DNA from 4 places in the Streptomyces sp. NPDC090442 genome. Region 4 is predicted to be linked to each of the others. Evidence: riboswitches for the same ligand, from Rfam matches in the RefSeq annotation. Region 4 holds a riboswitch; each other region holds the start of a gene.
The links. Region 4 has a riboswitch for magnesium ahead of ACIQU6_RS41175 (winged helix-turn-helix domain-containing protein). Riboswitches for the same ligand answer to the same signal wherever they lie in the genome.

Region 1 (2,196 bases), on a different contig from region 4:
CACTCCCAGTACCAGAGCGCGAAGGCAAGGACGTTGGTGACCCAGATGGCGCCGCCGGTGGCCAGCAGCGCCGCGGCGTCCTCGCCCTCCGTGCCGCGCACCAGACCGATCACCAGGTGCACCGCGGACCAGGCGTTCGCCGCGCTGATCAGCGCGATCAACGCCAGACCCGCCCACCGGTAGAGCCGGGAGACCCGCTCGATGCGGACCGGGTCGGCCGCCACCAGAACGAGCAGCAGCACCGTCTCCAGCCCCGGCAACAGCCACCCCGGATGGATCGCCAGCCGCTCCGGCAGCCGCCACTGGAGCACCACCGCCACCAGCACCGCCAGCGTCGACGGCCAGCGGGGTTCGCCGCGGGTGACCCGTCGCCAGGCCGGCCGCAGCCGCCGCCCGGCCTCGTCCAGCCCCGCCATCGCGGGCGCCAACAGCGCCTCGATGAGGTCCAGTCACTCGGTCGGGGTGCCGCGGTCGCCCGCCTCGTCGGGCTGGAGGTGCTCGGACATGCGGATCATGCTCACCCGGGAGCCGGGCGGTGTCCAGCGGCTCGACCGGGGCGGCGGAGTTCAAAGGTGGCCGCTTGGTTAAGAGTCGGTCAAAAGCTTGCACATTCGCGCAAGTACCTCCGCCGGCAGGTCTAAGCTCCTAGAGGTTTTGACAGCGGTCACCTCGTTCGGTGAGGCGTCGTCACGGACACAGGCCACTGATCCCACCCGTCGAGAGACGCTCCGGATCAGGACAGGTCTCCCCGGCCCAAGGGGTGACCCCAGGTGGCTGCCCCGCACGGGGCTACGCCGTGACGTGCCAAAGCTCTGACGAGTGGGGGTGAACCAGTCGACGGCGACTGGTCCGCTCCTTACCGGATCGACGACGGCGCACCCAGGCGCCCCGACCGGAAGGAGGCGAGAGACATGGAATGCAGTAGTCCGGGCCATCATCGGCCCCTGCTCCGCCTGCCCTCGCATTCTTCCGGCACGCGGTAACCACCTTCCCTGCGCGGCCTCCCGCCGCATCACGCCCCGTACGGCCCGCCGCCGGCACGGGAGGTCGTGCTGCGTGCCCGCGCAGGGAGGATGGCTGCAGCGTGCCCCCAACTCCGCCCCCTCAAGGGGGACTTGGGAGGTAGCCATGACCGAGACCACCATCCGCCCCACGGCCCCCGCCGCGCCCCCGACGGCGCCGCCCACCGCCGTCCTCGATGAGGCACACCTCGGCGACATCCGGGGTGCGCTCGGCACCATCCGGCACGACGACACCGCCCCGCGCCGGGGCCTGTCCGCCAAGCTCAAGACGCTGTTGGCGATCGTCGGCCCGGGTCTGATCGTGATGGTCGGCGACAACGACGCCGGCGCCTTCGCCACGTACGGCCAGGCCGGCCAGAACTACGGCACGCATCTGCTGTGGACCCTGCTCCTGTTGGTGCCGGTGCTCTACGTGAACCAGGAGATGGTGCTCCGGCTCGGTGCCGTCACCGGCGTCGGGCACGCCCGACTGATCCTGGAGCGGTTCGGGAAGTTCTGGGGCGCGTTCTCGGTCATCGACCTCTTCCTCCTCAACGCCCTCACCCTGGTCACGGAGTTCATCGGCATCACGCTGGCCGCCGGCTACCTGGGCCTGCCGAAGGTCGGCGCGGTGGTACTGGCCGCCGCCGTGATCATCGCCTCCGCCTTCACCGGATCGTTCCGGCGGTTCGAGCGGATCGCCATCGGGCTGTGCGCGGCCTCGCTGCTGCTCGTCCCGCTCTACTTCATGGTCCACCCGTCCACCGGACAGATGGCCCACGACTTCGTCGTCCCCCATCTCCCCGGCGGCCCCGGCCAGTTGTCCACCGTGATGCTGCTGATCATCGGCATCGTCGGCACCACCGTCGCCCCCTGGCAGCTCTTCTTCCAGCAGTCCTACGTCATCGACAAGCGCATCACCCCGCGCTTCATGTCGTACGAGAAGGCCGACCTGTGGATCGGCATCGCCATCGTGGTGATCGGCGCCGCCGCCCTGATGGGGTGCACGGCCGCCGCCTTCGCCGGCACCCACGGCGTCGGCGCGTTCACCGACACCGCCGGCATCGCGCACGGCCTGGCCGCGCACGCCGGCAAGCTGGCCGGGGTCCTCTTCGCCATCGCCCTGCTCGACGCCTCGATCATCGGCGCCTTCGCCGTCTCCCTGTCCACCGCCTACGCCATCGGCGACGTCTTC
Region 2 (2,196 bases), on a different contig from region 4:
CCTGGCGCTGATCTCCGAACACGCCGTCGTCCACGAACTGCGCGCCGGCACCCTCACCGCGCTGCCCGTCACCCCGACCCCGCGCCCCCGCCCGATCAGCCTCGTCCACCGCCGCGACCGCCTGCTGTCCCCCGCGGAACGGGCGTTCCTGGACGTGCTCCGCGGCGTGCGGCACTGGCCGGGGGAGCCCGACGACGACCCCGGAGCCCCTGCTCCCGCAACGTGAAGGACTCGGGCAACCCGCTTGACCACGACGTGCTCTCCCGGTCGCCGACTGCGCGTCAACCAGTCTTCCCCCAGGAGTAGTTGAGCTGAGCATCGCCGGCCAGGCAGTCCAGGCACGCGCGCCCGTCCCACCACAACTCCCAGGCATGGCGACTCGTCCGCCCACCTCCGCCAGTCAGACCGCGCGGCGCCGGTCAAGGTTGAGTCAAAGAGTTGCGTATCCATGCAAGTACGGGGGTAGGATTTCAGCCGTTCGAAGAGAAGAAACAGAGGCACCTCGTTCGGTGAGGCGTCTTCGCGGACACAGGCCACTGACCCCACGACGTCGAGAGACGCCCAGGTTCAGGACAGGTCTCCCCGACCTAAGGGGTGACCCCAAGTGGCTTCCCCCGTACGGGGATTACGCCGTGGAGTGCCAAAGCTCTGACGAGTTGGGGTGAGCCGGTCATCGTGGACCGGCCTGCTCTTTGCCGTGTCCGTTTGGCGCCCGCGTGCGCCCCGGCCGGAAGGAGGCGAGAGACACCATGGACGGCCATTGCAGTAGTCCGGGCCACAGTCGGCCCCATATGCGTATGTCTTCTCCGATGTCTTCTTCGACCTCCGGTACGCAGTAACAACCTCCTGCTCGATATAGGCACCCTCCCCCCACGCACCCGTGCGGCCACCTGCCGTGCCGGGGCGCTGTGCTGCGCGTTCGCAGGGGGATCGTTGCCGCGTGCCCCAAACCTCCCCCGTTGGGGGACGGGAGACTTCCATGACCAACCTGACCACCACCACTGCCACGCCATCGACTCCGCCGCAGTCCAGCGCGGTGCTCGACGACGCCCACATCGGTGACATCCGCGGTGCGCTCGGCACCATCAGGGTCGACGACACCGCCCCGCGCCTGGGGCTCTCCGCCAAACTCAAGACGCTGCTCGCGATAGTCGGCCCCGGCCTGATCGTGATGGTCGGCGACAACGACGCCGGCGCCTTCGCCACCTACGGCCAGGCCGGCCAGAACTACGGCACCAGCCTGCTGTGGACCCTGCTCCTGCTCGTTCCCGTCCTCTACGTCAACCAGGAGATGGTGCTGCGACTCGGCGCCGTCACCGGGGTCGGCCACGCGCGCCTGATCCTGGAGCGGTTCGGCAAGTTCTGGGGCGCCTTCTCCGTCATCGACCTGTTCCTGCTCAACGCGCTGACCCTGGTCACGGAGTTCATCGGCATCACCATGGCCGCCGACTACCTGGGCCTGCCCAAGACCGGCTCGGTGATCCTGGCCGCCGCCATCATCATCGCCTCCGCCTTCACCGGCTCCTTCCGCCGCTTCGAGCGGATCGCCGTCGCCCTGTGCATCGGGTCGCTGCTCCTGGTCCCGCTCTACTTCATGCTCCACCCCAAGACCTCGCAGATGGCGCACGACTTCGTCATTCCCACCATCCCCGGCGGCAACGGCGAGCTGGCCACCGTGATGCTGCTGATCATCGGCATCGTCGGCACCACCGTCGCCCCCTGGCAGCTCTTCTTCCAGCAGTCCTACGTCATCGACAAGCGCATCACCCCGCGCTTCATGAAGTACGAGAAGGCCGACCTGTGGATCGGCATCGCCATCGTGATCGTCGGCGCCGCCGCCATGATGGGCCTGGTCGCTACCGCCTTCGCCGGCACCAAGGGCTTCGGCAACTTCACCGACACCGCGGGCCTGATCACCGGCATCGAGGCCAAGGCCGGCAAGGTCGCCGGAGTGCTCTTCGCCATCGCCCTGCTGGACGCGGCGATCATCGGCGCCTTCGCCGTCTCCCTGTCCACCGCCTACGCCATCGGCGACGTGTTCGGGATGAAGCACTCCCTGCACCGCGGCATCAAGGGAGCCAAGGGCTTCTACGCCGTCTACGCCGGCCTGGTCGCCGCGGCCGCCACCATCGTGCTGATCCCCGGCTCCCCCCTCGGCCTGCTCACCCAGGGCGTGCAGACCCTCGCCGGCGTGCT
Region 3 (2,196 bases), on a different contig from region 4:
GGGTCTGCACGCCCTCGGTGAGCAGCCCGAGCGGGGAGCCGGGGATGACCACGATGATCGCGGCGGCCAGAATGAGCCCGGCGAAGACCGCGTAGAAGCCCTTGGCGCTGCGCACGCCGCGGTGCAGCGAGTGCTTCAGGCCCAGCACGTCGCCGATGGCGTAGGCGGTGGAGAGCGAGACGGCCGAGGCACCGATGATGGAGGCGTCCAGCAGGGCGATGGCGAACAGCACACCGGCGGTCCGACCGGCGTACTTCGTCAGGCCGGCGGCCACGTCCTCGGCGTCGGTGAAGTTGCCGAACTCGCCGTGCCCTGCGAACGCGGCGGCGCAGAACCCCATCATCGCGGCGGCGCCGACGACCACCACGGCGATACCGATCCACAGGTCGGCCTTCTCGTAGCGCATGAAGCGCGGGGTGATGCGCTTGTCGATGACGTAGGACTGCTGGAAGAAGAGCTGCCAGGGGGCGACGGTGGTCCCCACGATGGCGATGATCAGCAGCATCACGTCCGACAGTTGGGAGTGGTGCGGCAGGCCCGGGACGACGAAGTCGTGCGCCATCTGCGCCGCCGGCGGGTGCACGATGAAGTAGATCGGCACCAGCAGCAGCGACCCCGCGCACAGGGCTATCGCGGTGCGCTCGAACCGGCGGAACGAGCCCGTCGAGGCGGCCATCACCACGATCGCCGCCGCCACCAGCACGCTCGGCACCTTCGGCAGCCCGAGGTAGCCGACCGCGAGGGTGATGCCGATGAACTCGGTGACGATGGTGAGGGCGTTGAGCAGGAAGAGGTCGATGACCGAGAACGCGCCCCAGAACTTCCCGAACCGCTCCAGGATCAGCCGGGCGTGCCCGACCCCGGTGACGGCGCCGAGCCGGAGCACCATCTCCTGGTTGACGTAGAGCACGGGGACGAGCAGCAGCAGGGTCCACAGCAGGCTGGTGCCGTAGTTCTGGCCGGCCTGCGTGTAGGTGCCGAAGGCGCCGGCGTCGTTGTCGCCGACCATCACGATCAGGCCCGGACCGACGATCGCCAACAGCGTCTTGAGCTTGGCCGACAGGCCCCGGCGCGGGGCGGTGTCGCCCTGCCGGATGGTGCCGAGCGCGCCCCGGATGTCGCCGGTGTGCGCCTCGTCGAGGACCGCGGAGGACGGCGTCGGGGTGGGCGGTGCGGTGGTGGACAGTTCGGTCATGACGGCCTCCCGGTCCCCCGTCCGGGGGAGGTTCGGGGGCACGCGGCGGCACCGTTCCGCGGGTGGGCAGCCCGGGTACCGGGACGGCGGGGAAGCCGTACCGGTGGGGCCGCGGGCGGGCGGAAGCGGGCGTGGAGACGAGGGGTGTTACCGCGTGCCGGAGGTCAACGAGGACATACGGATGCGGGGCCAACTGTGGCCCGGACTACTGCAATGGCCGTCCATGTCTCTCGCCTCCTCCCGGCCGGGGCGCCCGGGGCGCCATGACGGACACGGCAAGGAGCGGACCGGCGCGCGGGCCGGCTCACCCCTACTCGTCAGAGCTTTGGCACTCCACGGCGTAATCCCCTTGCCGGGGCAGCCACTTGGGGTCACCCCTTAATCCGGGGAGACCTGTCCTGAACCTGGGCGTCTCTCGACGTCGTGGGGTCAGTGGCCTGTGTCCGTGCAGACGCCTCACCGAACGAGGTGCCTTCGATTTTCTCGAACGTCCAGCAGCATACCGGTCTACTTGCACATTGACGCAACTACTTGACCGAACCTTGACGGCGGACACGTCGGCGAATCCGGCGCCACCACCCAGCGGTTGGGGTGACGAGCGGGACAACCACGCGCCGATCGGGCCGAGTTGAACGACACACCTCGGACTCCGCGACCGGGAAGCCCCAGGCGGGGCCCTCGACCGTGCCAACCAGGCACCAACCCCCGCCGGTGCCTCCCGCGACTCCCACCCCTCAGGCCGGACCGCCCGGACCCGCGCCCTGGGCCGAGGGGTCACCCCGCACCAGCACCGAGGAGTGAGGTGCGCGAGCCGCCCCTCGATCACGTTCCGTAACAGACCGCCGCGCATCCATGGGCAGCCCCGCCCCGGGAGTGTTAGAAATAGCAGCATGGCCGCAGGGTCCGGCCGATATCGGCGCGCAACGGTACGGTCACTGACCGAACGACGCCCGCAGAGCGTCGCGGGGCAGGTCTTCCTGCTCCAACTCACCGTCGGCCTC
Region 4 (2,196 bases):
TGACAGAGAGACAGCGCATGACGGTCTACGAGCACCTGCCGCACCCACACATCGCTTCGCGGGACGCCCAGGGCCCGGTGAAGGTCACCGACCAGCTCCCGGTGGGCAATGCGGTCACCCGGTTCAACACGAGGATCGCGATCCTGATCACCCGGGCCGTCGGCAGCATGTGGTGTGCCTACGCGTTTGCGTTGTTCGACCTGATCAGCCTCCCGGACGCGATCAGGGGCGGGGCGTCGGCCATCGTGTCCTGGGTGGCGCAGACGTTCCTGCAGTTGGTGCTGTTGTCCGTCATCATGGTCGGCCAGAACGTGCAGGCCGCCGCGGCGGACAAGCGTGCCGCGGCGACCTTCCACGATGCGAGCGCGACCCTCCATGAGGTGGCGCACATGCAGGCCCATCTCGCCGCGCAGGACGCCCTGTTGAGCAGGATCGCCGAGCGGGTCGGCGTGGAACCCCTGCCGGTCGACGGAACGTCTTCGGGCGGCGCGGCAGGCGAGGTGAACGGGGTGCCGGGGCAGGCCGCAGGTGACTGAACCGGGTGTGTCCTCACGTCTTCGGCTTCGGGTACGTCGTCGGTTTCGGCTAGGGGACCGTCAAGGCTTGGTCAACAAGTTGCGTTGATGTGCAAGTATCAGGCAGGCTTGTGGACGTTTGAAGAAGGCACCTCGTTCGGTGAGGCGTCTGCACGGACACAGGCCACTGACCCCACGACGTCGAGAGACGCCCAGGTTCAGGACAGGTCTCCCCGACCTAAGGGGTGACCCCAAGTGGCTTCCCCCGTACGGGGATTACGCCGTGCAGTGCCAAAGCTCTGACGAGTAGGGGTGAACCGGCCGTGCGGGCCGGTCCGCTCGCTGCCGAGTCGTACGGCGCGCTCGCGCGCCCCGGCCGGAAGGAGGCGAGAAACATGGACGGCAGTAGTTGCAGTAGTTGCGATGGTTGCGGCGGTCCGGGGCACAGTAGGTCGTTTTCCCGTATGACTTTCTCTGCCTCCGGTATGCGGTAACCACTCCTCCTCCCGACGCGTTCGCGAACACTCTTCGCCAGACACCCGTGCGGCTTTCGCCGTCCCGGGTGGTCGGGCTGCGCGCTCGCGGGGCGGGCAGCTTCCGCGCGCCCGCCACCTCTCTCCCAGACCAGGCACGTGGCGGGGTCTCGCCATGGCCTTCGCCACCACTACCCCGATCCGAGGGAAGCAGTCATGAACCTCCTGAACCTCCACCACCGACCGGTCCGCCACACCCTGCTGGCCCGGACTTCCAACCTGCGCCGACGCCACACGACCGTTGCGCGCCCGCTGTCGTCCCCGCACGAGTCCGTGGATCTACCCAAGGCGCCGGTCCACCGCATCCGCGGCCTCGTCGTCGACTGCGAGACCCGGCGGGTTGCGGTCGGCGGGCAGCAACTGAAGCTCACCTGCATGGAGTTCGAGCTGCTGGCCCATCTGGTGGCCAACCGGCGCCGGGTCTACAGCCGTGAGCAGTTGATGGCGCTGGTGTGGCAGCAGACCGCCGTGGGGGACATGCGCACGGTCGACGTTCACATCGCCCGCCTGCGCCGGAAACTGGGCCCCGGACATCGGGCGCTGATCCGCACCGTGCGGCAGGTCGGCTACGCCTTCGAGCCGTCGGCCACGGCCGGGCCCCGCCCCTGACCGTCGGTCACGAGCAAGACCCCTGATGAAGGAAGCCCGACGACCGGCTCGTTGGGCTTCGCCGTCCCGTAACGCTGAGCATGCAAGGGATACCCACCGTCATGCGATTCCTGCCCCGTACCCTCCTCAAGCAGACCAAGCGCCGCGGCACCGAGGCGACGGCCGTCCGGCCCCGCGAGCTGGTCACCCTCCACGTCCACTGCGACCAGGGCGCCGAAACCCAGGTGCGCGCGCTGTGCGTGCTGGCCCTGAGCCGGCCCGGTGCGCGCGTCGAGGCCGTGCGCGTCGACCCGTCCGACGCGTTCACCACCCACCTGCAGATGTTGGTCACCCTGGACGGCGCGGAGACGGGCCTGCTGGACCGGCTCGTCGACATGCTCTCCGGTATGCCGCCCGTGCGCGACCTGCACTGGCACCGGGACCGGCACGACGGTCCGCGCGCCCTCACCTCCGCCATGGGAAGGGGGTTGTCCGATGCATGCGCTCACTGAGTCCGACATCGTCGCTCTTCCGGCGCGCACGACGGCCACGGAGCTCAC

Region 1: it holds a riboswitch for magnesium, as region 4 does, so the genes downstream of both, ACIQU6_RS33350 (NRAMP family divalent metal transporter) here and ACIQU6_RS41175 (winged helix-turn-helix domain-containing protein) in region 4, are expected to answer to the same signal.
Region 2: it holds a riboswitch for magnesium, as region 4 does, so the genes downstream of both, ACIQU6_RS19905 (NRAMP family divalent metal transporter) here and ACIQU6_RS41175 (winged helix-turn-helix domain-containing protein) in region 4, are expected to answer to the same signal.
Region 3: it holds a riboswitch for magnesium, as region 4 does, so the genes downstream of both, ACIQU6_RS15725 (NRAMP family divalent metal transporter) here and ACIQU6_RS41175 (winged helix-turn-helix domain-containing protein) in region 4, are expected to answer to the same signal.

Annotation. Positions count from the first base shown of each region.
Region 1 covers NZ_JBIVXW010000063.1:21,785-23,980, forward strand. The annotation lists gene ACIQU6_RS33345 (hypothetical protein) at 1-428, opposite strand, end outside; M-box (ykoK) riboswitch at 662-832, shown strand; gene ACIQU6_RS33350 (NRAMP family divalent metal transporter) at 1,129-2,196, shown strand, end outside.
Region 2 covers NZ_JBIVXW010000026.1:118,773-120,968, forward strand. The annotation lists gene ACIQU6_RS19900 (aldehyde dehydrogenase family protein) at 1-226, shown strand, start outside; M-box (ykoK) riboswitch at 495-668, shown strand; gene ACIQU6_RS19905 (NRAMP family divalent metal transporter) at 980-2,196, shown strand, end outside.
Region 3 covers NZ_JBIVXW010000019.1:23,090-25,285, reverse strand. The annotation lists gene ACIQU6_RS15725 (NRAMP family divalent metal transporter) at 1-1,195, opposite strand, end outside; M-box (ykoK) riboswitch at 1,497-1,670, opposite strand; gene ACIQU6_RS15720 (SpoIIE family protein phosphatase) at 2,086-2,196, shown strand, end outside.
Region 4 covers NZ_JBIVXW010000108.1:451-2,646, reverse strand. The annotation lists gene ACIQU6_RS41180 (hypothetical protein) at 18-536, shown strand; M-box (ykoK) riboswitch at 661-834, shown strand; gene ACIQU6_RS41175 (winged helix-turn-helix domain-containing protein) at 1,205-1,657, shown strand; gene ACIQU6_RS41170 (hypothetical protein) at 1,759-2,148, shown strand; gene ACIQU6_RS41165 (ArsR/SmtB family transcription factor) at 2,132-2,196, shown strand, end outside.